2 regions of the Grylomicrobium aquisgranense genome follow, and region 2 is predicted to be linked to the other one. Evidence: a T-box and tRNA genes for the amino acid it is inferred to sense, from the RefSeq annotation. Region 2 holds a T-box; the other holds one or more tRNA genes.
The links. The T-box of region 2 lies ahead of MOZ60_RS08380 (valine--tRNA ligase). A T-box ahead of a tRNA ligase gene usually reads a tRNA of that ligase, here a tRNA-Val.
Positions count from the first base shown of each region.

Region 1 (7,554 bases), on a different contig from region 2:
GATGACACGCTGGCAGCGATCAATCATATTGAAAAGCATGGCACCCACCATTCTGATGCCATCATTACGGAAAGTGATGCTGAAAAAGAGCTGTTCTTTGCCGGCGTTGACAGTGCCTGTGTCTATCACAATGCCTCTACCCGCTTTACAGATGGCTTTGAGTTTGGGCTTGGTGCTGAGATCGGTATTTCCACGCAGAAACTGCATGCCCGCGGTCCTATGGGACTGGAAGCTTTGACGACGTATACATATCACCTGGAAGGGAAAGGAGAAATCAGATGAGAACAACGAAGAAGTACATGCTTGGTTTTATCGGCTGCGGCCACATGGGTATGGCAATTGCCCGCGGTGCTGTTGCCAAGGAGTATCTGGAAAGATACCAGCTGGTTGTGTATGACCACCATGACACCAATATGAAGACAGCCAAAGGAGAGCGCTTTGGATTGGCCAAAGATGAGGCTGATGTGGCTGAAAATGCCCATATCGTCCTGCTGGCAGTCAATCCCACCCAGGCCGATGCTGTTCTGGAAAAGCTCAAGGAACATCAGCCGGAGTGCCTGCTGTCCATTGTGACCGGTCTGTCCATTGCCCATATCCAGTCCATTCTTGGCAAGGATACACAGGTCATCCGTGCCATGCCGAATACACCGCTGCAGATTGGTGAAGGTTCCACTGCCCTGTGCAAATCAGAAAACTGCAAGGCCGATGAGTATGACTTCATCTTCCAGATGTTTGCCGGCATGGGTGTTGCCCGCACCATTCCGGAGGACCAGATGAATGCAATTGTGGCTGTTCATGGCTCTGTGCCTGCGTACGTCTATTACTTCATTGAGTGCATTCTCAAGGATGCCGTATCACGCGGCATTGATGAGGAAGCTGCCCGTGCCCTGCTGGTGCAGACCGTGATTGGATCCGGCAATCTTCTCAAGCAGAATGCCGGCAAGCCCATTGAAGAGTTCATCAATGAAGTGGCGTCCAAGGGCGGCACTACCATTGAAGCGATCAACACGTTCAAAGAACTGAACCTGGCTTCCATCATTCATGAAGCAGATGAAAAGTGCGTCAAACGTGCCGAAGAACTGTCCCATTGAAAATCACGGGAATACACACAAAGCCGCCATTGGATCCAAAGTAAAGTGATCACAATGACGGCTTTTTCTGTTTGATTTTGTTACGGCGCATACCCCGCCTATAGCGGTAAAAGACGTCTAGGCGGGGTTAGCCGCCTTTCTTTTTCCTGCATGAAGGCAGGAGGCATCTCATCAAAGAGAGCGAATCTTTTCGTTCGGGAACCGCTTTGGATCAGTCGCAAGATAAATCAGAACAAATGCTGCAATATTTGCCACAAGGCCGATGGTCAGGATAAACGGGATCGACACCCTTTCCAGCAGGAAGCCGCCGATCAGGTTTGCCAGCATCATGCAGACACCGCCGGTCGCAATACCCATGATTGCCTGCCCTTTGGCGATATCGCCGACACCAACGATGCGGTACACATAATAGACAGCGGCGACCTGATAGAAACCGGAATACAGCAGATGGGCGATGTTGCACCAGACAAAGAAATGGATGTTTGGTGAAACCAGGAACAGAATGGCTTTGAGGATGCCGCCGAAACCGGAGATCCGCAGCATCGTATCGGCACCGATGCGGCCCATCAGGTTGGTGCCAAACATCACAGCCGGGATTTCAGAATATGCCATGACAGCAAAGGCAAGTCCCATGTCTGCCTGCCCGCCGCCAAAGTATCTCACGAAGTAAATCATATAAGTGCCAAGCAGAGAGTTCAAAAACCATTCCAGCACGAATCCTGCCATCAGCAGTTCAAAGCGGTGGTACTTGTGGAAGAATTCCTTCATGGTGCTTGGCTTTTCATCTTTCAGGATTTCATTGCCGGCAATTGGTTTGGTTACTGCGGCAGCAGGTACTGGAATGCTTGCCAGTACCAGCAGCAGAATCAGGTAGATTGCCATGTAAATCGGCAGGATAATCTCGGCACCATAATGCTCGGTCACCTGTCCCATGATCAAGGCGCCGGTCGCATAGCCAAAGGATCCCATGGACCTGGCTAAGCCAAAGTTCATGTCATAACCGCGGTTGGTAAACTGCAGGCATAATGAGTTGAGCAATGGTGCAATGCTTGACTGCAGTGTAAACGCCACTGTATAGAAAACAAGTGTGGATGCATAGACTTCAGGGAACACTTTCAGCAGTGCAAAGCATGCGGTGCAGGCAAGAAAGAAGCCTGCAATCATATGCTTCAAAGGCCGTTTGGAGCGGTCCGCAATATCGCCGGATACCTGCTGCAGCACGCAGCTTGCCAGTGCGCCGGCTGATGTGATGCCGCCGATGGCTGCGGTAGAAAAACCGCGGCCGGAAAGAAAGACAGCAGCGAAACTGTTGATAATCAGATAGTCAATCCAGAAACCTGCCTGGATCACACCGTAGCGGAATGTCGGTCCTTTTCTCTGTGCTTGTGTCATAGCCTCACCTCAAACAGACATATATATTATGATTCCCAAAGAGTCCCTGCAAGCAAAAAAAGGATTCATCAATCTTTCCGATTCATGAATCCTCATCATCAGTGGAGAATATGGGGTTCGAACCCATGACCCCTCGCACGTGAAGCGAATGCTCTCCCGCTGAGCTAATTCTCCGCTGATTATTTTACCATGGTTTCACAAATATGGAACCCTTTTCTGTCACAATCCCATCCAGCGTGACATCATGCGGTTCTACGGCAATCTCATCCACCTGCTGCACGGAATAGGCCGCACCAATCTTGTGTCTGACACGATTGAGAATACTGTCATAGTACCCTTTTCCGTATCCTGTCCGGTGGCATGCTGCATCAAAAGAAGACAGCGGCACAACAAACAGATCGATGTTCTCCACATCCTGAATCGGTGTATCAACTGGTTCCTGAACACCGAACCTGGATGTTGCGTAAACCGTATTCGATGTGATCTGATGGAAGATCAGTGTGCCTTTGCGCACGACCGGGGCAAAGACATGAATGCCTTTGGCAAAGCATGTCTGGATCAGCGGATTGATATCCACTTCTTCTTTCATTGGCAGATAGACGCCGATGGAGTGAATATCATCAAGATATGGCAGCAGCTTCTGAACAATTGCCATACTCATCGCTTTTCTTTCCCGGGATGACAGTGCTTTCCGGGCCTGCAGGCCCGTTTTCCTGGCAGTTTGTTTATCCAATGGAGTCTGTCATGTCGATCTTCAGAAGCTGATTCAGCTCGACTGCATATTCCATCGGCAGCTCACGTGTAAATGGCTCCAGGAAGCCCATGACGATCATTTCCGTTGCCTGCGCTTCGCTCAGACCGCGGCTTTCCAGGTAGAACAGCTCATCCTGCGAAATCTTGGATACGGTTGCCTCATGTTCAATGGTGCTGGTCGCATTCTCATTGATATTCAGCGGAATCGTATCACTCCGGCTCTTCTCATCCAGGATCAGTGTATCGCACTCAATCTTGGTCTTGGAAAAGTCTGCTTTCTTACTGAAGCGGATCCAGTCACGGAAGTTGGTCACACCGCCATTGCGGGAGACCGACTTGGAGACAATGGAACTGGATGTATGCGGCGCCAGATGAATCATCTTGGCACCGGTATCCTGGAACTGGTTATGAGAACCAACGGCAATGGAAATGCACAGGCCATGGGCATACTCACCTGCCAGAATGCAGGCAGGATATTTCATGGAAATGCGTGATCCGATGTTGCCGTCAATCCACTCCATGGTGCCATGGGCATCTACCTTGGCACGCTTGGTAACAAGGTTCAGGATGTTGCCGGACCAGTTCTGCACAGAGGAATAGCGGCACTTTGCCCCCTTGCCGACGAATACTTCGACAACGGCAGCGTGCATGGAATCTTTGGAATACTGCGGTGCTGTGCATCCTTCTACATAAGAGCACTCTGCGCCATCATCCACGATGATGATGGAACGCTCAAACTGTCCCATGGATTCCGAATTGATCCGGAAGTAGGACTGCAGCGGCTTCTCCAGCTTGACACCCTTTGGTACATAGATGAAGGAACCGCCAGACCAGACGGCACTGTTCAAGGCAGCCAGCTTGTTATCCGTCGGGGGAACAATGGTCGCAAAGTACTTTTTGAACAGTTCCGGATATTCACGCAGGCCGGAATCGATGTCAAGGAAGATGACACCCTTCTGCTGCACTTCATCCAGCATGTTATGATAGACAGCCTCAGACTCATACTGGGTGGTCACACCAGCCAGATATTGACGCTCTGCCTGAGGAATGCCAAGCTTTTCAAACGTATTCTTGACTTCTTCCGGTACTTCATCCCAGCTTTTTTCAGCTTCATTGGAGACCGTCTTGAAGTATGTAAAATCCTGAAAGTCAATCTCAGACAGATCCGGTCCCCATTTGGGCATAGGCAGTTTTTCAAAAGTATGGAAGGACTTCACTCTGAATTCTGTCATCCATTCCGGTTCATGCTTATAGGCAGAAATCTTTCTGACAATATCTTCATTCAGGCCTTTGCCAGTATCAAAGACGGCCTTGACATCATCGTCATGGAATCCGTATTTATAATCATCCTGCGAATAAATGGCCTCGTTATTGCGATTGGCTTCGCTCATTTCTTCGCCTCACTTTCTTCAATCATTTCCTGCATGGCTTTCCAGCCAATTGTCGCACACTTGATGCGGTTAGCCTGCTTGTAAACATTCTTCATGGCAACCGCCTCTTCCAGAACATCCGGATCATACTGTTTGTTTTCGATCATCGCAAAGTAATTGGCAATGATCTTCTCAGCTTCCTTGACACTCTTGCCCTTGAGCAGATCCGTCATCATGCTTGTGCTTGCCGTTGAGATCGTGCAGGCAATGCCGTCAAAACGGATATCCTGAATCACACCGTCCTTGATCTTGCTCTGGACGGTAATATCATCAATGCAGCTGTCACTGGCCATATGTCTGGACTGATAGCCAGCATCCTTAGTCAGCTCATGGTTATGTGGATACTGATAGTGATCCATGATCAGCTCGCGCAGAACTTCCGGATCATTTAACAAACTGCTTTCATCACTCATGACATTCACCTCTTAAAAGAAGATACCAACCGCATTTTCAAGGTTGATGTTCTTAGCCTCATCCACAAAGCGGTCTACTTCATCCTTTGTATTGTAGAAATACAGCGAAGCACGAATCGTCTGATCCGTCCCGATGATATTGTGCAGCAGCTTTGCACAGTGATTGCCGCTGCGCACCGCAATATTCTTACTTGCCAGATAGCCGGCCGCATCCTGGGCAAAGACGCCCTTAGCATTGAAATCAATCGGGCCGTATTCATTGTCAGGATTATAGAGAATAATGTTATCCAGCTTCTGCATCTTCTCACAGAAGTAGGCACGCAGCTCTTTTTCATAGGCATGGATATGATCCAGGCCGATATCCATCAGATAATTGGCAGCTGCACCAGTGCCAATGACACCCTCAATATTCGGTGTACCGGCTTCAAACTTGACCGGTGTTTCCTTGAGGATGCAGGAACCATCATTGGCAAAACGTGCATTCATATCACCGCCCATTAACATCGGGCTCATTCTGTCCAGCAGTTCCTTCTTGCCATAGAGGATGCCAACCCCGCCGGGACCGCACATCTTATGGGCAGAAAAGCCAAGGAAGTCAATATCTGCATCCCTGACATCCACCTTCATATGCGGCACGCTCTGGGCACCATCCACGATCATATAAGCACCATGTTTATGGGCAATGGCACTCATTTCCTTGATCGGCTGCACAGAGCCAAGCACATTGGTCACTTCAGCCAGAGAGACAGCCTTGACTCCTTCATGGAAGCACTTCTCATAATCTTCCAGGTGAATACGGCCTTCCTTATCAGTCGGAATATATTCAAAGCGGATGCCGGCTTCCTGCTGCAGGCGGAACCACGGCAGTACGTTGGAGGCATGTTCTGCTTCCGAGATCAGCACCACATCACCCTTTTTCAAAAAGTCATGGGCAAGGCCCCAGGCAATCTGGTTCATAGACTGGGTGACATTGTGTGTGTACACAACTTCATCCGGATCACAGTTAATCAATTTTGCAATGATCTTGCGGACACCATCATACAGACGGTCGTTCTCAGCCGCAATGGCATAGTCGCCGCGGTGTACATTGGATGTATGCTTCGTATAGTAATCCGTTACGGCATCAATCACACACTGCGGTTTCAGGGAAGTTGCCGCATTGTCGAAATAAATCAGATCGGGATTGTTCACGATCATCGGAAAGTCTCTTCTGATTTTCTCTACATCGAACATAATGCGTTCATCTTCCTTTCCATTTCCTTAGCAAGCATCTCCTGCAGCTGCGGATTATCCAGCGTTCTGGCAATCGGCATCAGGTAGCCGGAAGAAATCAGAGAGGTGCACTGTGAGCGGCTCAGACCGCGGCTCATCATGTAGTACATCTGGTCTTCATCCACGGTTCCCATACTCAGAGCATGGCTTGCCTGCACATCATCTTCATCAATGAGCAGCTCCGGCAGAATCTCAGCACGCTGTCCCTGCGCAAATGCCAGGGCACGGCTTGTCTGATGGGACTGGGCGCCATGGGCACCCTTGACGATCTTGCCAATGGCATCAATCATCAGATTTCCTTTTTCCAGAACAACCGCATAGTTCTTGATATCGCCATAGGTATCCGGTGCATAGTTGACAACCTGCATGTTGTAATTCTTGCGGCAGTTGACCAGGGTTGCACTGGAGAGCAGTGCCCTGGCATGATTCTGCCGCAGGGCAACATACACATTGCGGTCTGTTTCAGCCTGATTGCACTCGCCATAGGCAACCGTCAGATCTCCATTGCCCATGACTTCGTGTGATTCATCGACGCTCAGTTTCTGATCTGTATTGTTCCAGAAGAGATAGGAGATTTTTGCACCGGCTGCAGCATAAGTGCGGATGCGCAGAGCACCGCATTTTTTCACAGACACAAAGACATCACTCTGCTCACTGCCGCGGAACGTAATCTGCAGATCACGGTCTGAATCAATCTCATAAGCACTGTAGCCAGGCTGCAGGGCGATATCCATATTGACATGGATCGGCGTCATTTGCGCGCAGCTCCTTCGGCGGCCTGACGAACCGCACATGTACCAAGTGATACAGGCTGTACTTTCTTTTCTTCAACCTCAGCTGCAGGCTGGGCACCTGTCTCAGCATAGATCCAGTCATAGCCTTCCTGGTCAATCTTTCCAGCCAGGTCGCCTTCACCATTCATGACAATGCGTCCATCCACCAGGACATGGGTGAAATGCGGCTGAATCTGCTCATAGAATCTTTCATAGTGGGAAACAACCAGCAGCGACATGCCTGTTTCCTTGTGCATCCGGTTGATGGCATCGGAAACAATCCGCAATGCGTCAACATCCAGGCCGGAATCCAGCTCATCCAGCATGGCAAAGCTTGGCTTGAGCATTTCCATCTGGACAATCTCATTGCGCTTCTTTTCACCGCCGGAGAAGCCTTCATTCAGGAAACGATGGGCAAGATCCGGCTTCA
Region 1 is NZ_JALBUR010000005.1:42,601-50,154, forward strand. It holds gene MOZ60_RS03330 (glutamate-5-semialdehyde dehydrogenase) at 1-282, shown strand, start outside; gene proC (pyrroline-5-carboxylate reductase) at 279-1,091, shown strand; gene MOZ60_RS03340 (MFS transporter) at 1,263-2,483, opposite strand; tRNA gene MOZ60_RS03345 (tRNA-Val) at 2,586-2,657, opposite strand; gene MOZ60_RS03350 (5-formyltetrahydrofolate cyclo-ligase) at 2,668-3,216, opposite strand; gene sufB (Fe-S cluster assembly protein SufB) at 3,209-4,627, opposite strand; gene sufU (Fe-S cluster assembly sulfur transfer protein SufU) at 4,624-5,079, opposite strand; gene MOZ60_RS03365 (aminotransferase class V-fold PLP-dependent enzyme) at 5,092-6,312, opposite strand; gene MOZ60_RS03370 (SufD family Fe-S cluster assembly protein) at 6,300-7,106, opposite strand; gene sufC (Fe-S cluster assembly ATPase SufC) at 7,103-7,554, opposite strand, start outside.
Region 1: it encodes a tRNA-Val, which carries the amino acid that the T-box ahead of MOZ60_RS08380 (valine--tRNA ligase) is inferred to sense. The anticodon was not compared.

Region 2 (7,554 bases):
GAAACAACTCTGACAAAGCTGCGCTATACCAAAACCATTAAAGCAGGCAACGGAGCACCTGGTCTGATTAAGAAAATGCATGGAAAAAGCGGAGATGACATTGTTGTCCCGGTTCCTCCTGGAACTATGATCCGCAATGCTGCCAACAATGATCTGCTTGCAGATCTGACCCAGCCTGGACAGAAAGTCCTGATTGCCCATGGCGGTAAGGGAGGACTTGGCAACTGGCATTTTGCAACAGCCAGAAATGATGCACCGGAATATGCCCAGCCTGGTGAAATCGGACAGAGCCTGGATCTGCAGCTGGAACTCAGGCTGCTGGCAGACTGCGGTCTTGTCGGTTTTCCATCCGTTGGCAAATCCACATTCCTGTCCATCGTGACCAATGCAAAACCTGCCATTGCACCCTATCAGTTCACAACTCTGGAACCAAATATCGGTGTAGTAGATCTGCCGGATGGCCGCAGCTTTGTATTAGCTGACATGCCCGGACTGATTGAAGGAGCAGCGGAAGGCAAAGGCCTCGGTGATGAATTTTTACGTCATATCCGCCGCTGCCGTGTTCTGATCCATCTGGTTGATATGTCAGGACAGCAGGGAGATCCCGTGGAATGCTATCAGGTCATCAACCATGAACTGGCCAGCTATGGACATGATCTGGCCGAAAAGCCGCAGATTGTTGTTGCCGGCAAGATGGATGATGAGTATGCACCGGTTTATCTGGAAGAATTCAAGAAAGCATATCCGGACCTGCATGTGTTTGAAATGAGTGCCCTGCAGCATAAGGGTGTCAATGAAGTGCTTTATGCAGCCATGGATGCCATTGACCAGGCAAAGAAGGCGGAGGCAGAAAATCCTGAACCGCAGGAAGAAACGGTTGTGTATCAGTATCAGCCCAAGCGTCCTGATTTCTACATTACCAAACAGGGACCGCACCGCTATAAGGTGGAATCTGAAAAGATTGACCGCATGGCTGAGACTATTGACTTCGATGATGAAAATGAATCTTATCAGTTTGCCCTGAAGCTCAATCAGATGGGCGTTGATAAAGCTTTGTATCAGGCTGGTGCCAGAGATGGCGATCAGGTCATTGTCGGCCGCTATATCATGGGGTATAAGGAATGATTGCGTTCATCAACGGAACCATTGATGCCATTTCTGCTGACAGTATCACAGTTGACCATGCTGGCATGGGCTGGGAAATCTATTATCCGCATGTTTCAGATGTGCATGCGGGGGAGCAGATCAAAGTCTATACCTATCTGCATATCAGTGAAAATGACATGCGGCTGTTTGGTTTCTCTTCACAGGATGAAAAGCAGCTGTTTCTCCGCCTGATTTCTGTCAAGGGACTGGGTCCTAAGACGGCCATGAATATCCTGTCACGTGACAAGTATGAAAAGATTATTGCCGCTATTGAGGCAGGTGATGTCAAATATCTCAAGTCCATGCCAGGGATCGGGCCTAAGGCAGCCAGTCAGATCGTTCTGGATCTCAAAGGCAAGCTTGTCCAGGTTGCCCAAAAGAACAATGCCTCTGCGGCAGAAGAATTGCCAAAGGAAATGGCGGAAGCGGCGGAAGGCCTGAAGAATTTCGGCTATCGGCCCAATGAAATCGAAAAAGCTGTTAACATCATGAAGAAGAGTCCGGGTCTGCGCACGGAAGACTATCTCAAGATCGGTCTGCGCGCCCTGATGAATAATCGTCTGGGAGGATAAGCCATGAGGGATGAAAATGATCTGCTGAGTGCCATGCCGGAGAAGGGTGATGATGAGGAAAATATTCGCCCGCAGACGCTGGATGAATATGTAGGTCAGGATGATCTGAAAAGCAATCTGCGCATCTTCATACAGGCAGCCCTGCAGCGGCATGAATCTCTTGATCATGTTCTGCTGTACGGTCCGCCGGGACTTGGCAAAACAACTCTGGCCTACATCCTTGCCAATGAGATGCATACCCATGTCCGCACGGTTTCCGGGCCAAGCATCGATAAGCCCGGGGATCTGGCTGCGGTGCTTTCCGTTCTTGAACCAGGCGATATTCTCTTCATTGATGAAATTCATCGTCTGCCAAAGATCGTTGAGGAAGTCCTGTATCCTGCTATGGAAGACTTCTGCATCGATGTCATGGTTGGCAAAGATACGGAGGCAAGATCCATCCGCCTCGATCTGCCGCCGTTTACACTTGTTGGTGCAACAACCAGAGCCGGTGATCTGTCTGCACCTTTGCGGGACCGCTTTGGCATCGTCTCCAAGCTGAATTACTACACGCAGGATCAGCTGGAAAGCATCGTGAAAAGAACGGCAAGAGTTTTGAATACTGAAATCGATGAAGAAGCAGCCATCGAGATTGCCAAGCGCTCCAGAGGCACACCGCGTATTGCCAACCGCCTGCTGCGGCGCATCCGTGATTTTGCCCAGGTACTCAATGATGGCCGCATCACAAAGGAAATTGCGGATGAATCACTCAACCGTCTCCATGTGGATGCACTTGGCCTGGATGAAGTGGATATCCGATATCTGCGCGGGATCATTGAACGCTTTGACGGCGGTCCGGTCGGCCTTGAGTCACTGGCGAATTCGATCTCAGAAGAGGCGACTACTCTGGAAGATGTCTATGAGCCATATCTGATCCAGATTGGCTTTGTCAACCGCACCAGCAGGGGCCGGGTCGCAACCGAAAAGGCATACGAACATCTGAAGATCAGTCATAATGACCGGCTGTTCTAAGCAGCGATCTGAATGATTCTGTCCTGTAGAGAAATTTGCGACAGAGGCATGGTGATATCTTTACACCATGCCTTTGCTTTTTCCTGATCCAGCATGATCGGCTGGCGGTCATGAATCTCTTTCTGTGCATTCCGGGCATCTTCTGTCAGAATGACAAAATGCAGGCCGTCTGCTTCCTGATGGCATATGCCGGCCAGATACACCGGATCTGTTTTACTGGTGAAATAGTATTTACGCCTGGGTTGTTTGGACCATTCATAATAGCCGCTGCACTGTATGGCACAGGGGCAGGAATCCGCAAAGAAAGGGGAATATAAAAAAGTCTCTGAACGGGCATTGATGACCATGCCATTGCCCCGCGTATAACCCCATTTCATGATACAGGAACCAAACCGCTGCGCTTTCTGGTCAAAGGCACCAATCAGAACTTTCTGCCCTGGAAACACTTCAAAAAGAGACAGCTGTTCAAATTCTGCCGGCGGCATTTTCTGCCTGGCCATTTCAATCAGATGGCGGATTGAGATGGATTTGTTATCGTAAAACTGGTATCTTCCACACATAGCATCATTGTACCATGTTACAATGAGGGCATGAAACAGCCAAAGCCAAGCAGAGAACTGGCCAGAACCAGGCGCCGCTATTTCTTCTCAATGATGATCACGTGCATCATCATTTTTGCTATTGGCGTATTGATCATTACGGCATTTGACGTCCTGTTTGGATTAAATCCATGGCTGCGGCTTGCCCTGTACATCCTGAATTTCATCGCTGCCGATATCATCACCCGGAAAATGGGCAATACCGGCTTCCTGCGCCGCTTTATCGATGCAATTCACCGCTGAATTTTCAGCCGTGTTATGTTACAATCTGAGCAAGGCAATTGCCGGAATGAGTAGTGATGCCAACGGATCAGCAGAGAGTCTGCGGCTGGTGCAAGCAGATATCCGCCTTCATGAAGTCCTCCGGCAGCTGTACTGCTGAAAAGATCAGTAAGCAGTACCGTGTCATGCACGTTATGCATTTTGAGAAGTAAGCTAAGGTGGTACCACGCCAGCGTCTGCGTCCTTGCACTGCAGACGCTTTTTGTTTTGTTACAGGAGGAAGAATGAAGAAGAATCTTGATGCAAAGTATGATCATAAGGCAGTCGAAGACGGCCGTTATGATGAATGGGTCAAGAAGGGATACTTCACTGCCGGTGATAAGGCCAAGGATCCCTTTACCATTGTCATCCCGCCCCCGAATGTGACCGGTATTCTGCATATCGGCCATGCCTGGGACAACACGCTGCAGGACATTATCGCCCGCTACAAGCGGATGCAGGGATACGACATGCTGTATCTGCCGGGCATGGATCATGCCGGCATTGCAACCCAGGCAAGAGTTGATGCCAGACTCAAGAGCGAAGGCATTTCCCGCTATGATATCGGCCGTGAAAAATTCATGGAGCGAGCCTGGGAGTGGAAAGAAGAATACGCCTCTACCATCCGCAAGCAGTGGGCAAAGCTTGGCAACTCTCTGGACTACAGCCGTGAGCGTTTCACCATGGATGAAGGCTTCAACAAGGCTGTCCGCCACGTCTTTGTCACTCTGTACAACGAGGGTTTGATTTACCGCGGCTGGCGTATCATCAACTGGGATCCGGAGGCAAGAACTGCCTTGTCCAATATCGAGGTCTATTACCAGGATGATCCCGGCAAGATGTACTATTTCCGCTATGTCGTTAAAGAGACAGGGGAAGAAATTCATGTTGCGACCACCCGTCCGGAAACGATGTTTGGTGATGTGTGCATCGTCGTCAATCCGAATGATGAGCGCTGGAAGCATCTGATCGGCCTGCATACAACCAACCCGGCCAATGGTGAGGAATTGCCGATCATCGGCGATGACTACATCGATATGGACTTCGGCACTGCCATCATGAAGTGCACACCAGCCCATGATCCCAATGACTTTGCCATTGCCGAGCGCCACCATCTGCCAAAGCCCATCTGCATGAATCCGGATGGCACCATGAACAAACTGTGCGGCAAGTATGAAGGCATGGACCGCTATGCAGCCCGTGATGCTGTTGTTGAACAGATCAAGGAAGATGGAAATCTTGTCAAGATTGAAAACATCACCCACAATGTCGGCCATTCCGAGAGAACTCATTGCGTGGTGGAGCCGTATCTTTCCCAGCAGTGGTTTGTGCGCATGAAACCGCTCGCTGATGATGTGCTTGCCCATCAGAAAGACCCGGATCAGAAGATCAACTTCTATCCGGAGCGCTTTGAAAAGACATTCAATCAGTGGCTGGAGAACATTGAAGACTGGTGCATTTCCCGTCAGCTGTGGTGGGGACACCGCATTCCGGCATGGTATAACAAGAAGACTGGCGAGACCTATGTCGGCGAAACTGATCCGAAGGACCCGGAAAACTGGGTACAGGATGAAGATGTTCTGGATACCTGGTTCTCCAGTGCCCTGTGGCCGTTTGCAACCTTGGGCTGGCCTGAAGAAACCGAAGACTTCAAGCGCTACTATCCAACCGATGTGCTTGTGACCGGCTATGACATCATCTTCTTCTGGGTTGCCAGAATGGCATTCCAGGCCCGTCACTTTACGCATAACAGACCGTTCCGCGATGTGCTCATCCACGGTCTGATCCGTGATGAACAGGGCAGAAAGATGTCCAAGTCGCTTGGCAATGGTATCGATCCAATGAAAGTCATCGATGACTATGGTGTCGATGCTCTGCGTTTCTTCCTGACCACCAACAGCACCCCAGGCCAGGATATGCGCTATATCCCAGCCAAGGTGGAAGCAGCTTGGAACTTCATCAACAAGCTCTGGAATGCATCAAGATTTGTGCTGATGAACCTGGATGACGGCATGCGTATGGATGATGTCGATCTGACAAATCTCTCGGCAGCGGATGCCTGGATTCTGAATAAGCTGAATCTGACCATTGACCATGTCAGTGAGAACATGGAAAAGTATGAATTTGCCCTGGTCGGCAATGAGCTGTATTCCTTTGTCTGGAATGATTTCTGCAGCTGGTATCTTGAGATGTGCAAGAGTTCACTCAACAGTGATGATCCTGCCATCCGCAAGGGTGCACAGTCTACACTGCTGGTTGTACTGAACAACATTGTCCGCCTGCTGCATCCGTTCATGCCATTTGTGACTGAGGAAATCTACCTGACCATGCCGCACACACAGGAATCTATCTGCAAAGAAACATGGCCAAAGCATATCGACAATATTCCGGAAGCCGACATGGAAGGCATGGACCGTCTGGTCTCCATGATTCAGAAGATTCGTGAAATCAAGGCAGCCAATGATCTGAAACCAAGTGCTGTGCTTTCTGTCATGGCAAAGGATCTTGATGGCAATGTCATTTCACCAAAGCCATATCTTTCCGCAATTCTTGCCAAGATGGCAAAGGCAGAATGGAAAGAAGAACTGGATGGCGATCTGACTGTCGAAACCATCTATCAGGGTTCTTTGTATCTGCCAAGCAGCCAGCTGCAGGATCCGGCTGAAGAGATCAAGAAGCTGGAAGCAGAAAAGAAGCGCCTGGAGTCAGAGCTGGCAAGAAGCAGCCACATCCTGTCCAATCCTGGCTTCCTTGCCAAGGCACCGGCAGCCAAGATTGATTCTGAGAAGCAGAAACAGGAAGCCTATCAGAAACAGTATGAGGTCATCACCACCCGTCTTGCCCAGCTGAAAAAGTAACTACATAAAAATGCTCTGTGCAAAAGCAGAGCATTTTCTTATGCAATCACATGACGGCCATTAAGATCAGCGGGATCAGCAGAGCGAGCCAGCCAAGCAGGATCAAGGCCAGATGCCGCTTGTTTTTCATGACAGCCGCAAATTCCCGGATCAAAGCACTTGGATAGTAGTAAGCAGCAGTATGGGCACCAATACCGGTACATTTGAAGCCAAGCTGGCGGCAGTACTGCAGACAGCGGTAAACATGGTAATTGGACGTGACAAGGGCAGTGCGCTTTCTGCCTTCATGGCTGTTGATGATGGCAAAAGAATTCTGCAGATTCTGCCATGTATTCAGCGACTTGTCTTCCAGTTCAATATCTTTGGGATCCACACCATGCACCACCAGATAGTCTGCCATAGCTCTTGCCTCAGACACTGTTTCATCAGATCCCTGACCGCCGCTGGGAATCATGATGGGATGGGTTTTGTCTTTCTGGTACACCTGGATGGCTTTGTTCATGCGGTCTGCCAGCAGAGGTGATATCTGGTTGCCATGCAGCAGACCGGCACCGTGAATGATGACATAGTCGAAGTCACGGGTATGGGGAATATGCTGAATAAACAGCGAATACAGGAAGAAAGACAGAAAGATCAGACAGAAATAGATGACCGTGACGGAGATCATAACCATCACCGGAACCGAGGTGATGCTGGTCTGAAAGACAACACAGATCGTGGCAATTTCACCGGCACCGATGAACAGGCCAAACAGCAGGGACAGCATGTTGGCAAAGCTTTTTCCTTCCCGTCTCAGCATGATGATGCCATTGCTGATCAGCACGATTGGGACAGCCAGCAATACTGCACAGATCAGGATCAGGATCACCAGTGCAGCTACATCGCTGTATCTGCCGAACATGGATGCAATCAGCGGCTGGGTCATCAGCAGGGCAGCCAGCAGGAAGAAGCAGTTGCGCATCCGCCTTCTGTCAATCAGCATACTGACAAAGAGAATCCCCCAGAAGATGGCAGCCAGAACAGCCGCATCCTTGATCACACTGAGGGATTGATCTGAATATAATAAGTTTTTCTGAATCATAGGTATGATGTACCATAATATTTCCT
Region 2 is NZ_JALBUR010000022.1:10,592-18,145, reverse strand. It holds gene obgE (GTPase ObgE) at 1-1,125, shown strand, start outside; gene ruvA (Holliday junction branch migration protein RuvA) at 1,122-1,718, shown strand; gene ruvB (Holliday junction branch migration DNA helicase RuvB) at 1,722-2,729, shown strand; gene MOZ60_RS08390 (SOS response-associated peptidase family protein) at 2,726-3,289, opposite strand; gene MOZ60_RS08385 (hypothetical protein) at 3,320-3,571, shown strand; T-box leader at 3,600-3,799, shown strand; gene MOZ60_RS08380 (valine--tRNA ligase) at 3,835-6,447, shown strand; gene MOZ60_RS08375 (YdcF family protein) at 6,494-7,528, opposite strand.